Granulosicoccus antarcticus IMCC3135: one gene and its partner. The protein of the gene in region 1 interacts with the protein of each later gene in a pairwise test. Links are inferred from orthologs where the notes say so. Each region holds a gene or a part of one and is shown on either strand. Other genes may lie near its edges.

What was found.
Region 2: the proteins of IMCC3135_RS04555 (region 1) and IMCC3135_RS06670 interact in binary tests that used the Escherichia coli proteins (3 or more experiments, as listed by UniProt). The link is inferred for Granulosicoccus antarcticus IMCC3135 from one-to-one orthologs.

What each region holds. Positions count from the first base shown.
Region 1 is NZ_CP018632.1:1,071,698-1,077,478, reverse strand. The notes cover bases 1,272-4,157. They hold IMCC3135_RS04555 (YigZ family protein), read right to left. Parts: upstream 3,073-4,157; coding sequence 2,470-3,072; downstream 1,272-2,469. Other genes in these bases: nthB (nitrile hydratase subunit beta), read left to right, coding at 3,871-4,157; nthA (nitrile hydratase subunit alpha), read left to right, coding at 3,203-3,874; IMCC3135_RS04560 (glycosyltransferase), read right to left, coding at 1,272-2,298. Outside these bases: IMCC3135_RS04570 (hypothetical protein), read left to right, coding at 1-466; IMCC3135_RS04565 (hypothetical protein), read left to right, coding at 534-998; more of IMCC3135_RS04560, read right to left, coding at 1,027-1,271; more of nthB, read left to right, coding at 4,158-4,551; IMCC3135_RS04540 (nitrile hydratase accessory protein), read left to right, coding at 4,548-4,928; IMCC3135_RS04535 (YajD family HNH nuclease), read left to right, coding at 4,928-5,284; IMCC3135_RS04530 (MAPEG family protein), read right to left, coding at 5,302-5,712; IMCC3135_RS04525 (3-hydroxybutyrate dehydrogenase), read right to left, coding at 5,733-5,781.
Region 2 is NZ_CP018632.1:1,544,979-1,549,550, forward strand. What follows is about bases 1,449-4,519. They hold IMCC3135_RS06670 (DNA topoisomerase I), read right to left. Parts: upstream 4,194-4,519; coding sequence 1,704-4,193; downstream 1,449-1,703. Other genes in these bases: tsaC (L-threonylcarbamoyladenylate synthase type 1 TsaC), read right to left, coding at 1,449-1,701; dprA (DNA-processing protein DprA), read right to left, coding at 4,404-4,519. Also shown: IMCC3135_RS06660 (transglutaminase-like domain-containing protein), read right to left, coding at 139-975; more of tsaC, read right to left, coding at 1,156-1,448; more of dprA, read right to left, coding at 4,520-4,572. UniProt on the Escherichia coli protein: Releases the supercoiling and torsional tension of DNA, which is introduced during the DNA replication and transcription, by transiently cleaving and rejoining one strand of the DNA duplex.

The DNA of each region.
Region 1 (5,781 bases):
GGATGTATTGAGCCTTGCCAACGAGCATACGCAGACCGATGACAAGGGTGCACTATACGCCTACGATCAAGGCTCAATTGATAGCCTGTGCACTGTTGTAGAAGGCGTTAGCCATGCCGTCTGCCTACTCTGGCATGCCCATCATGACCGGCAACTTCGGGCACTGGACATGGAGCTTCAGGCAGAGGTAGACAAGTACATGCTGCTACTCGAGTCCTGTTCCGACCCCCTCAGCAGAGACCAGCTACACAGACAATTATTCAGAAATGTACGCTACACTGCGCCCGTCGGATCGACACTATATGAGCGCTACAAGACGGCAGGTGACTTCGCGGCCACTTACTGTCATTGGCTGGTACAGGAATTTTCGGGACCTGGCGATCAACGCAGTCTGCACCAGGAGCTGGCGCGATTCTATCGATTATCCGGCACCGCCAAGTTCGATCGTATTCGACGTTTGCACTAAGAGGTTCAAGGGTAGGACTCTTGAAAACCCTGGAGCTCAGCGTAACGCGGGACTGACGGCAGCAGCAATGTCACACTTCATGACCCATCGGCCCGGCATGCTCCTTGTCGGTACATACCTGCTAAGCGGCCTGACGCACGGCGCACAGCCGACCCTGTCCCAGCAGTTGCTGGATGCCTACTTCAAGACTGCCGGTGTGTGTTCTACATCCCAGGTGCAGACTATCGAGGATGCGGAAGATGTCGTCACTATCACAATCGCCATCGAACCCCAAACGCTCGACACCCTTCTGAATTTAGCGAAACCGGATCGAAACAACTGGTTCAGCCTGCATTGCCCACCTGAAATTCACGGAGTCTGGCATCAGGAAAACCCACCCGCGGATATTCAGGTACAAGGGCAGATTGAAGAGAATCAACTGTACTCACTCAGTTGCGTGCAGTATCAGCAGGATCAATGGAATCAGACAACCCGGCGCCCGTCCTCAATCAAGGACAGAATTACAACATGGCTCGAAGATCGACTCAAATAGCAGGTCAAACGCCCGCTGCAGCTGTAACTTACTTGTTGGCGATAATGCTGTTGCGCTTCACCTTGTCGAAGATCTCGCTATAACGATCAATCATCAACGTCTTGTCAAAATGATGTGATGCGTGGCTTTGTGCAAAGGCAGACATCTCCTGGAGTCGCTGTGGATCAACGGCCAGAGCACTCAGGCACTCAGCCAGCGCTTCGGCACTTTTCTCCACCAGCAAACCACCCACTCCATGCTCATTGCGCGAGACGGCATCGGCACTACCACCTGCATCAGTCAAAACGACAGGCGTACCCGCTGCCTGTGCTTCGAGTGCGGATAACGGGTGCCCTTCTCGATCGCTGGACAGCACAAACACATCAAACGCTGCCAGCAAATCCGGAACATCACTACGCTCACCCAGCAACGTAACACGATCACCGATGTTCAAATCTGCTATGCACGCTTCGGTAGTATCACGCTGCGGACCCTCACCCACGATGACGACGCGTACCGACACACCCGCATCACGCATGATTGCAGCGGCTTCCACCAGACGTGGATGATTCTTGGCTGTCGCCAGGCGTCCCACCGTTCCAATCAGAAATTCTCCGGGTGCCGCCAGTTCACTACGCAGCGCCGCGCCGTTGCCACTGGCGTACAAAGAGGTATCCACGCCATTATTGACAACTGAAATGAGTTTGCCATCGACGCCGACATCTTCAGCATAGAAGTTGGCGGTATCCTGTGATACAGCTATCAACTGGGCCGTGACTCGGCTCAACGCACGATCAGCGATCCGGTTATGCAGCTTTTTCCAGACATCCCGATTGTGTTCGGTTACCACGACAGGAATGCCACTTCGCACCAGTGCAATGCGGGTCCATAGATTGGCCGTCCACAAATGTGAATTGACTACCTGAACACGATGTTTTTTCGCCAAGGCTCGCAGGCGTCCGGGAATCTTGTAGTCGATGCCCCGCTTCTTGTTCAGCAGATGCACGAAGACATCAGGTGACAATCGTGAAGAGAGCTCTCCCAGAGAACTCAGGCAGACAACATGGACCACGTCACCGCGCTTGACGAATTCATTGGCCAGATCGACAACCATGTGCTCGGCACCGCCGACCGTCAGGGCTTCGATAACGAACATCAATCGTCGAGGAGTTTGCAAGTAAGACACGTTATCAGGCAGGTCGCTGGACTCTTGTGAACGCGCAGCCTTTCGCACACCAGCAGGCTTGCGGCTTTCTGAGATGATCGAGGCTCGGGGTGACACGTGCTGTGTGCACGGCTCGGGGCGATCTTCAGTCAACATAGTTTAAGAGAGCAATGACTCTTGGGCTTACGCACCTTGGGCCTAGAAGCTTACCACCGCATTCTTGCTGCGACCAACATCTGTAGGCCCATATTCCAGAGTCGTGAACTACACGAAAACTGCGACTATCGACCAGTATGCAGTCTGATAACTAGGCTGTTAACCAGTTCACTACTCAGCGATAATCTCCCCGCCTCCCAGAACGGCCAGCTTTTCTTGCAATACTGTCATGTCCCCAAGCGGCACCATTAACGCCAGATGCACGCTGGTGTCGAATTTACGCTCTTCGATCAGAATGTCGGTACCTGCCAACCAGTGCTCCAGTGAATCCAGAAGCCCATAGGCCAGCTCTACCTGCACACACTGCCGGACAAACGTCTCGCGAGTTGTCAGCGCGAGCAGTGCCTGGCTCGCCGATTGACTATAGGCACGCACCAATCCACCTGCCCCCAGTTTGATCCCCCCGAAATAACGCGTCACCACGACAACGATATTGCCCAGTCCCGAGTGCTGCACGACATTCAGAATTGGTTTTCCCGCCGTCCCCTTCGGTTCGCCGTCATCATTCTGATCCTGCAGATAGATATCATCCGGGGGCCCAGCCACCATCGCCCAGCAGTGATGGCTGGCATCGGGCATTTCAGTGCGACACTGCTCGATGAACTGACGCGCCGCCACCTGTCCTGCAACATGCCCGACACTGGTGATGAACCGCGAGCGTTTGATAATCAATTCAAACTGCTGCGTGCTACTGGGGGTGAGAAAACGGTCCATTCCACACTTTAGCAAACTCCCGCAAGCTGCCGTTACTACCGGCACTCGATAATTCGAAATAACGGAGCGGTTGACGTGCTCAAGTCTGACCGTATGATGATGAAACCCGGTTCAAACCAACAACACGCCAATGACTGCGACAGATAAAACTGGAAATACCCCTGACGACCCTCATGGCGCTGCTGGACACGACCACCCGCACGATCACTCTCATCTGGACGATACCGCTTTACGGGTACGCTCACTGCAGAGTCTGCTGATTGACAAGGGTTATATCAAAACCGATACCCTCAACGCCCTGATAGACACCTACGAGAACCAGGTAGGTCCACGCAATGGTGCACGCGTGGTAGCTCGTTCATGGGTTGACCCCCAATTTCGCGAATGGCTATTGAACGATGCCACCGACGCTATCGCCTCACTGGACTTCAGTGGACGACAGGGGGAACACATGGTGGCGGTGGAAAATACGGCCGATGTTCACAATATGGTGGTCTGCACTCTGTGCTCCTGCTATCCCTGGCCAGTACTTGGCCTGCCTCCAGCCTGGTACAAATCTGCACCCTATCGCTCCCGAGTGGTTATTGATCCGGCAGGCGTTCTCAAGGAATTTGGCGTTATCCTGCCTGAATCCCGACGCATCACGGTCTGGGACTCTACTGCCGAAGTTCGGTACCTGGTCATACCAGAGCGACCCAGCCAGAGTGAACACCTGAGCGAGGAGCAGCTGGCCGCGCTGGTTACGCGCAACTCGATGATAGGTACTGGGCTTGCTCTGCCCGTTGCCGGCCAGAGCGCATGAACGGCGTCCATGACATGGGCGGGCTTCAGGGCTTTGGTCCTCTGGCAGCCGAATCTGAAACCCAGACCCTGCATGATGATCATCTGTTCGATCATGACTGGGAACGGGACGTACTCACCATGACACTGGCGATGGGAGCAACCGGTACCTGGAACCTGGATGAATCACGCTCGGTACGCGAAAGTTTGCCGCCCGCGCAGTATCTGAGTATTGGCTACTATCGTGTCTGGCTTCAGTCGCTGGAGAGGTTGCTGTTGAATCACCAGCTGATCACAGCTGCAGAACAGGCCTCAGGCAAGTCGATGACAAAAGCTGCCCCTGTAAAACGCGTATTACTTGCCAAGGATGTCAGCACGGTGCTACGCAAGGGGGCTCCGGTCAACCGAGCCGTAGACAGCCTCCCCGCCTTTGCTCTCGGCGAGCAGGTCCGGGTGCGTAACCTGCACAGCAGCACCCACACACGCCTACCGGCCTACATTCGCAATCACACCGGCATCGTTCACAAGATCCATGGTGCGCATATCTATCCCGATGCACATGCGCTAGGACAGGGTGAACAACCTCAATGGCTGTACAACATCCGCTTCAGCGCCACCGAACTATGGGGAGAGCAGGAGACCCGGCGTGGCGATGTGCATGTCGATTGCTGGGAACCCTACCTGTGTACACAATCATGAACCACAATACCCCCAACGACAAGAATTCAGACACCGCGTTACAAGCACTACCCTCCATTCCCAGAGACACCGAAGGTCCGGTGTTCAGCGAACCCTGGGAGGCAGAGGTATTCGCCATGACACTGTCATTACATGAACAAGGGGTTTTCACCTGGCAGGAATGGGCGACAACACTGAGTGAAAGCATTCGCACTGCCCAGCAACAGGGTGACCCTGATCTGGGCGATACCTACTATAGTCACTGGCTATCAGCTCTTGAGCACATGATCGTGCAAAAAAGAATTGGCGAACGTAGTGAACTGGCCCGATTACACAACGATTGGGACGAAGCCGCCTGCCGCACACCTCACGGACAACCCATCGAACTTTCCCGATAATGAAAAAGCCAAACTCCGACAAACTCGACAAAATCGTTGCCAATGCCCGGGCTGACTACTCCACCCGCGAAAACGGCTATCGTCAACGTGCATTGAAGCTCTACCCTTGGGTGTGTGGTCGCTGCATGCGAGAGTTCGACAATTCGAACCTGAGAGAGCTGACCGTGCATCATCGTGATCACGATCACGACAACAATCCGCAGGATGGCACCAACTGGGAGCTGTTATGCGTCTACTGCCATGACAACGAACATCAACGCTATGTCGAGCAAGTAACCACCGGCAAAGAGGACAAGGGCGAGGTTGCCACCCACAACCCCTTCGCCGATTTGAAATCAATGCTCACAAAGCCCTGATCCGGACAACTCGATCGTCAGAACAGTGCGGCCAGCATCATGGCCATGGAGGCCAGGAAACTCACCGCCCAGATGATGGAGCGCCACGGCACCCAGCCAAAGACATAGGCAGGGATATAAAGCAGGCGGGCCAGCAGATACGACCAGGCACACAATCCTGTGAATCCACTGGATTGACCCGACTGGCTGATCACTACGACGGCGATCGTGAACAATATCAACGCCTCGAAGTGGTTATTCATGGCACGGATCAGACGGCCTGTTGGCACACTGACCTGACTGCCGATAGGCCCCCCCAGGCGAGCCTCATCGCGTGGCGACATAGTCTTGGATGTGCCTATCTCCCGGTTGACCGGCACCGCCATCAGCATGAATTGAATGCCCTGTAGCAATCCTGCCAGGGCCAGTACCGTCAGTTCTGTCGTCATGATGATCTCTGTCCTTTGATTTAGTGAGCTGTCCAACCACCATCAATCGACACAGCGCCGCCAGTCATG
Region 2 (4,572 bases), 470 kb from region 1 along the record:
ATCGGCCTGGACTTTATCCAGATTAATGAATCTGGATTTATGGCCCAACGAGCCTATCGAGGTAACTGTAGTGTTGCCTGCCATCACATCAACAGGCACGATAGTCTCAGTGACGTGTCACTACCGATTCACGATCCCTCAGGCGGTAGAAATAACTTCGTTGCGGGCGTCGTCAATCTTCTGGTTAGGGTCGATTGCCTGCACTGTCATGGAGGTTAGTGTGGCCTGACCGATCAAGGTGGCGAAGGCCACATCGGCGGCGTCTCGTCCAGCGCCAATTCTTACAAAACCGCTTACCGGAGCCAGTTTTGTGGCATCGAACAGAATCCAGTCGCCGCCCAAAAAGGCTTCGAAGAAACCGTGAAAATCCGGTGGATTAAGATTAACCGCATACCCCGAGACATAGCGTGCAGGAATTCCCAGTGCGCGGCACAGGGCGATAGAGACGTGTGCGAAATCTCGACAAACGCCAGTGCGTTGCAATAGCACGTCACAAGCAGTTGTACTGGGGCCTGTGCTGCCAGGGGTGTAAGCCAGGCTGTTATAGACCCAGTCTGTGATCTTGCTGACTCGATCGTAGCCACGATTCATATTGCCAAACAGATCGGTTGCAAATTTATACAGTTTGTCGGATTCACAATAGCGGCTTGGATTCAGGTACGGCAGTACATCAGCAGGCAGCTCGGTGTAGTCGAGTTCAAACAGATTTCCATCGTAGGGCTCTTTGGGTTCCAGAGTTGCCGTTGCGGAATAATGAATGACGGTGGCACCGGGTTGCAGGATCAGGCGGCTGGCGCGGTTACCCAGTGGTCCTGTCTGCAAGAAATCGACGGGGGTAGAAGGGTTGACCGTCAGTAGTTCATCACTGATGAACTGTCTGCTCGTGTGCATGGCCGCCACTTGTAGCAAGATGGTTGTGGGAGTGTCCACGGAGTACGCCAGCTCGCTGTGTAGTTTCACAGTACGTTCGGTCATTGAGAGTATCGCCATTCAATTGAGTAGAAACCGGGAAGCGCCGCTCTGCGTTTTTCCTTGTAGGGAATATTCAAGAACGGGCTGTCTATTTCGCGAACGTTATCACTACTGTCTGAGCCCTGTTAGGGCTTTTGTAGAATACACAGTATTTGCTGTGCCCGGGCAGCGACTACTAAATGCTCAGCGCAGCTGAGCTCCGGTGCGGACATCGATGATTCGAGTCGGGGCGCTCAGTGTACCGATCTGGCCCTGGACGATGGCATCAAGCTGCGGACCAAAAAGTGTTGTTGCGGTTGCCGTGTCACGACAAGGCTCCTGGCCGGAACGATTGGCACTGGTGGATACGATTGCGCCACCAAAATCCTCGCATAGGCGTTGTACCAGTGGGTGGTTGCTGACCCTTACAGCCAGTGTGTCCCTGGAGCCTGAGAGCAGCTCGCTGATGCCCTGGCGTGCAGGTACAACAAAGGTGACAGGCCCTGGCCAGGCAGCGTCGAATTGCGTCTGCCAGGACGGCTCTATCGGGGCCAGAAAGGGGCTCAGCTGAGCTTGAGTCGCGGCAATGAGAATGAAGCCTTTGTGCGCATCACGGCTCTTGATGTCAATGATGCGCGCAAGCGCTGCTTCGTCATGCGGGTCGCAGCCGAGTCCGAATACCGCTTCGGTCGGGTAGGCGATGACACCACCAGATCGCAAGGCTGAAACAGCCTTGCTGAGATCCGGCATGTTCACTCAGCCTTGGAGCTATCACTGGAGGCTGCGGCTTTTTTCTTGGCTGCAGCTTTTTTACTGGCAGCACTTTTTTTCTTGCTGGCGGCGCTTTTCTTTTTGCTGGCGCTTTTCTTCTTGGTCTTCTTCTTTGCGACCGCTTTTTTCTTGGCAGTGGCCTCTGTCTTCTTGGCTACAGCTTTCTTCTTGCCGCGACCGCGCCGCTCTGGCGCTTCGGCCAGCAGTTTCTGGCAGGTCTCCAGATCAATCGCTGCCGGGGTCTCTTTCAATTCTTTGGGGATTTTTGCGTTCTTGCTGCCGTCGGTGATATAGGCGCCCCAGCGACCATTGAGTATCTGAATGTCGGTGCCTTCAAACTCCTTGACCAGCTTGTTGGCATCAGCAATCTTCTTCTCGGCGACGATCTCCAGTGCCCGTTCCAGCGTTACGGTGTAAGGATCGTCTTCCTTGAGCGATACGAACTTGGAGGCGTATTTGATATAGGGACCAAACCGACCAATATTGGCCGTGATTTTCTCACCTTCAGCAGATTCACCCAGATCTCGGGGCAGGTCGAATAGCTGAATGGCTTGTTCCAGTGTGATGGTGTTCATGCGTTGACCGGGACGCAGCCCTGCGAACTTGGGCTTGTCCTCATCATCGCGGGTACCGATCTGGACAAACGCACCGTACTGACCAATGCGAACGGTGATCGGCTTACCGGATTCTTCGTCTGTTCCGAGTTCACGGGCCTGAATGGCCTCATCCTTCGAGACGTTCTCCAGCTTGTCGTCTACCTGTTCCTTGAAAGGTTTCCAGAACTCAGCCAACAAGGGCACCCAGTCTTTCTCGCCACGTGATACGGCATCCAGCTCATCTTCCAGATTGGCCGTAAAGTCGTAGTCCACGTACTTGTCGAAATGCTTGGCAAGAAACGTTGCGACCACTCGACCCGTATCGGTCGGGAAGAAGCGGCGACTTTCAATTTCCACATATTCTCGTGACTGCAGCGTGGAAATGATGGAGGCATAGGTTGACGGTCGTCCAATTCCATATTCTTCCAGCGTCTTGACCAGGCTTGCCTCAGAGAAGCGCGGCGGAGGCTCAGTGAAATGCTGTGTCAGTTTGATGTCCTGCAACGGGACCTGGTCGCCTTCCTTCATCTCTGGCAACACTTTCTCATCGTCGTCAGACTTTTTCTTGTCGTCCTCATCTTCCTTGTAGACGGTCATGAAACCGGGGAAGTGGATAGTCGAACCGGTAGCGCGAAACAGATTGCCTTCACCGCAGGCGAAATCCACGGCAACCTGGTCGATGGTGGCGAAGATCATCTGGCTAGCGACGGTTCGTTTCCAGATCAGGTTATAGAGCTTGTACTGATCTTCTTCGAGAAATTGCTTGATCTCGTCGGGGGCGCGCATCACCGATGAAGGGCGAATCGCCTCGTGCGCTTCCTGCGCATTCTTGGATTTGTTCTTGTAGACGTTGATTGCCTCGGGCAGGTATTCCTTGCCAAAGCGTTTTGGTATCAGCTCCCGCAATTCGTCAAGGCATTCCTGAGACAGCGTAATGGAGTCGGTACGCATATAGGTGATCAAACCGGTGGGGCCTTCCTCACCAATTTTTATACCTTCGTATAGTTTCTGGGCGGTGCGCATGGTTCGCTGAGCACCAAATCCGAGTTTTCGTGACGCTTCCTGCTGCAGAGTCGAGGTGGTGAACGGTGCTGTCGGGTTGCGTTTACGCTGTTTCTTCTCGACCTTGACGGCCGTGAGCGTGCCATTGGCATTGCTCAGCAACATATCGCGAGTCGAGTTGGCCAGTTCGCCATTGTTGACGGTGAACTGCTTGACCTTCTCGCCGTTGAGCAGAGACAGACGGGCGGTGAAGGGCTGTGTGTTTTTTTCCAGTTCGGCCAGCACGCTCCAGTATTCCTGGGGAATGAAGGCTTCGATCTCGTTCTCACGCTCGCAGATCATGCGCAATGCGGGAGACTGCACGCGTCCCGCTGACAAGCCACGACGAATCTTGCGCCACAACAATGGCGACAGGTTGAAACCAACCAGGTAGTCCAGTGCACGACGCGCCTGTTGCGCGTTAACCAGGTCATAACCGAGTTCGCGCGGGTTATCGACAGCCTCCTGGACTGCCTTTTTGGTAATTTCGTGAAAGACCACACGCTCAACGTGTTTGCCTTCCAGATCGCCCGTTTCACGTAGATGCTCGACCAGATGCCAGCTGATGGCCTCACCCTCGCGATCCGGATCCGTTGCGAGAAGCAGGTTGTCAGCTTTCTTCAAGGCCTTCTTGATGGCGGCAACGTGTTTCTCGTTGCGCTCGATCATCTGGTACTTCATGGCGAAGTCGTTATCGGGATCGACAGCGCCTTCCTTGGGCAACAGGTCGCGAACATGGCCATAAGAGGCCAGTACCTTGTAGTCCTTGCCCAGATACTTCTCGATCGTCTTGCCCTTGGCAGGGGACTCAACAATGACCAGATTTTTGCTCATGAATACCGAATTGATTGTGATGGCAGCTGGACCGGCACCCGATCATGGGGACAGGGACGATGGTCTCAAGTACAAAGGATCATACTTAAAGAGTCACCCAACGGGGGTTAACGGCACTATGGCAGACCGTTCACAGATTGACCGATAAGTATGACTCACGGCGATAGCGTCGTCGCTTGATCGCATTTTGTCAACGAGGCCGTGTAATTTTCAGGGTTGGCAAAGCGCATAACGGCCTCCTGCCGAAGTCCTGATCAGGCCTTTTGCTTCCAGCAAACCCAATAGAGCTGCCAGCTGCGAGACGCTCAGATGACTGTGTGTCATTAATTCGTCGATTGTGGCAGATTGACTGGCTAGTGTGCTTAACAAGGCTTGTGAC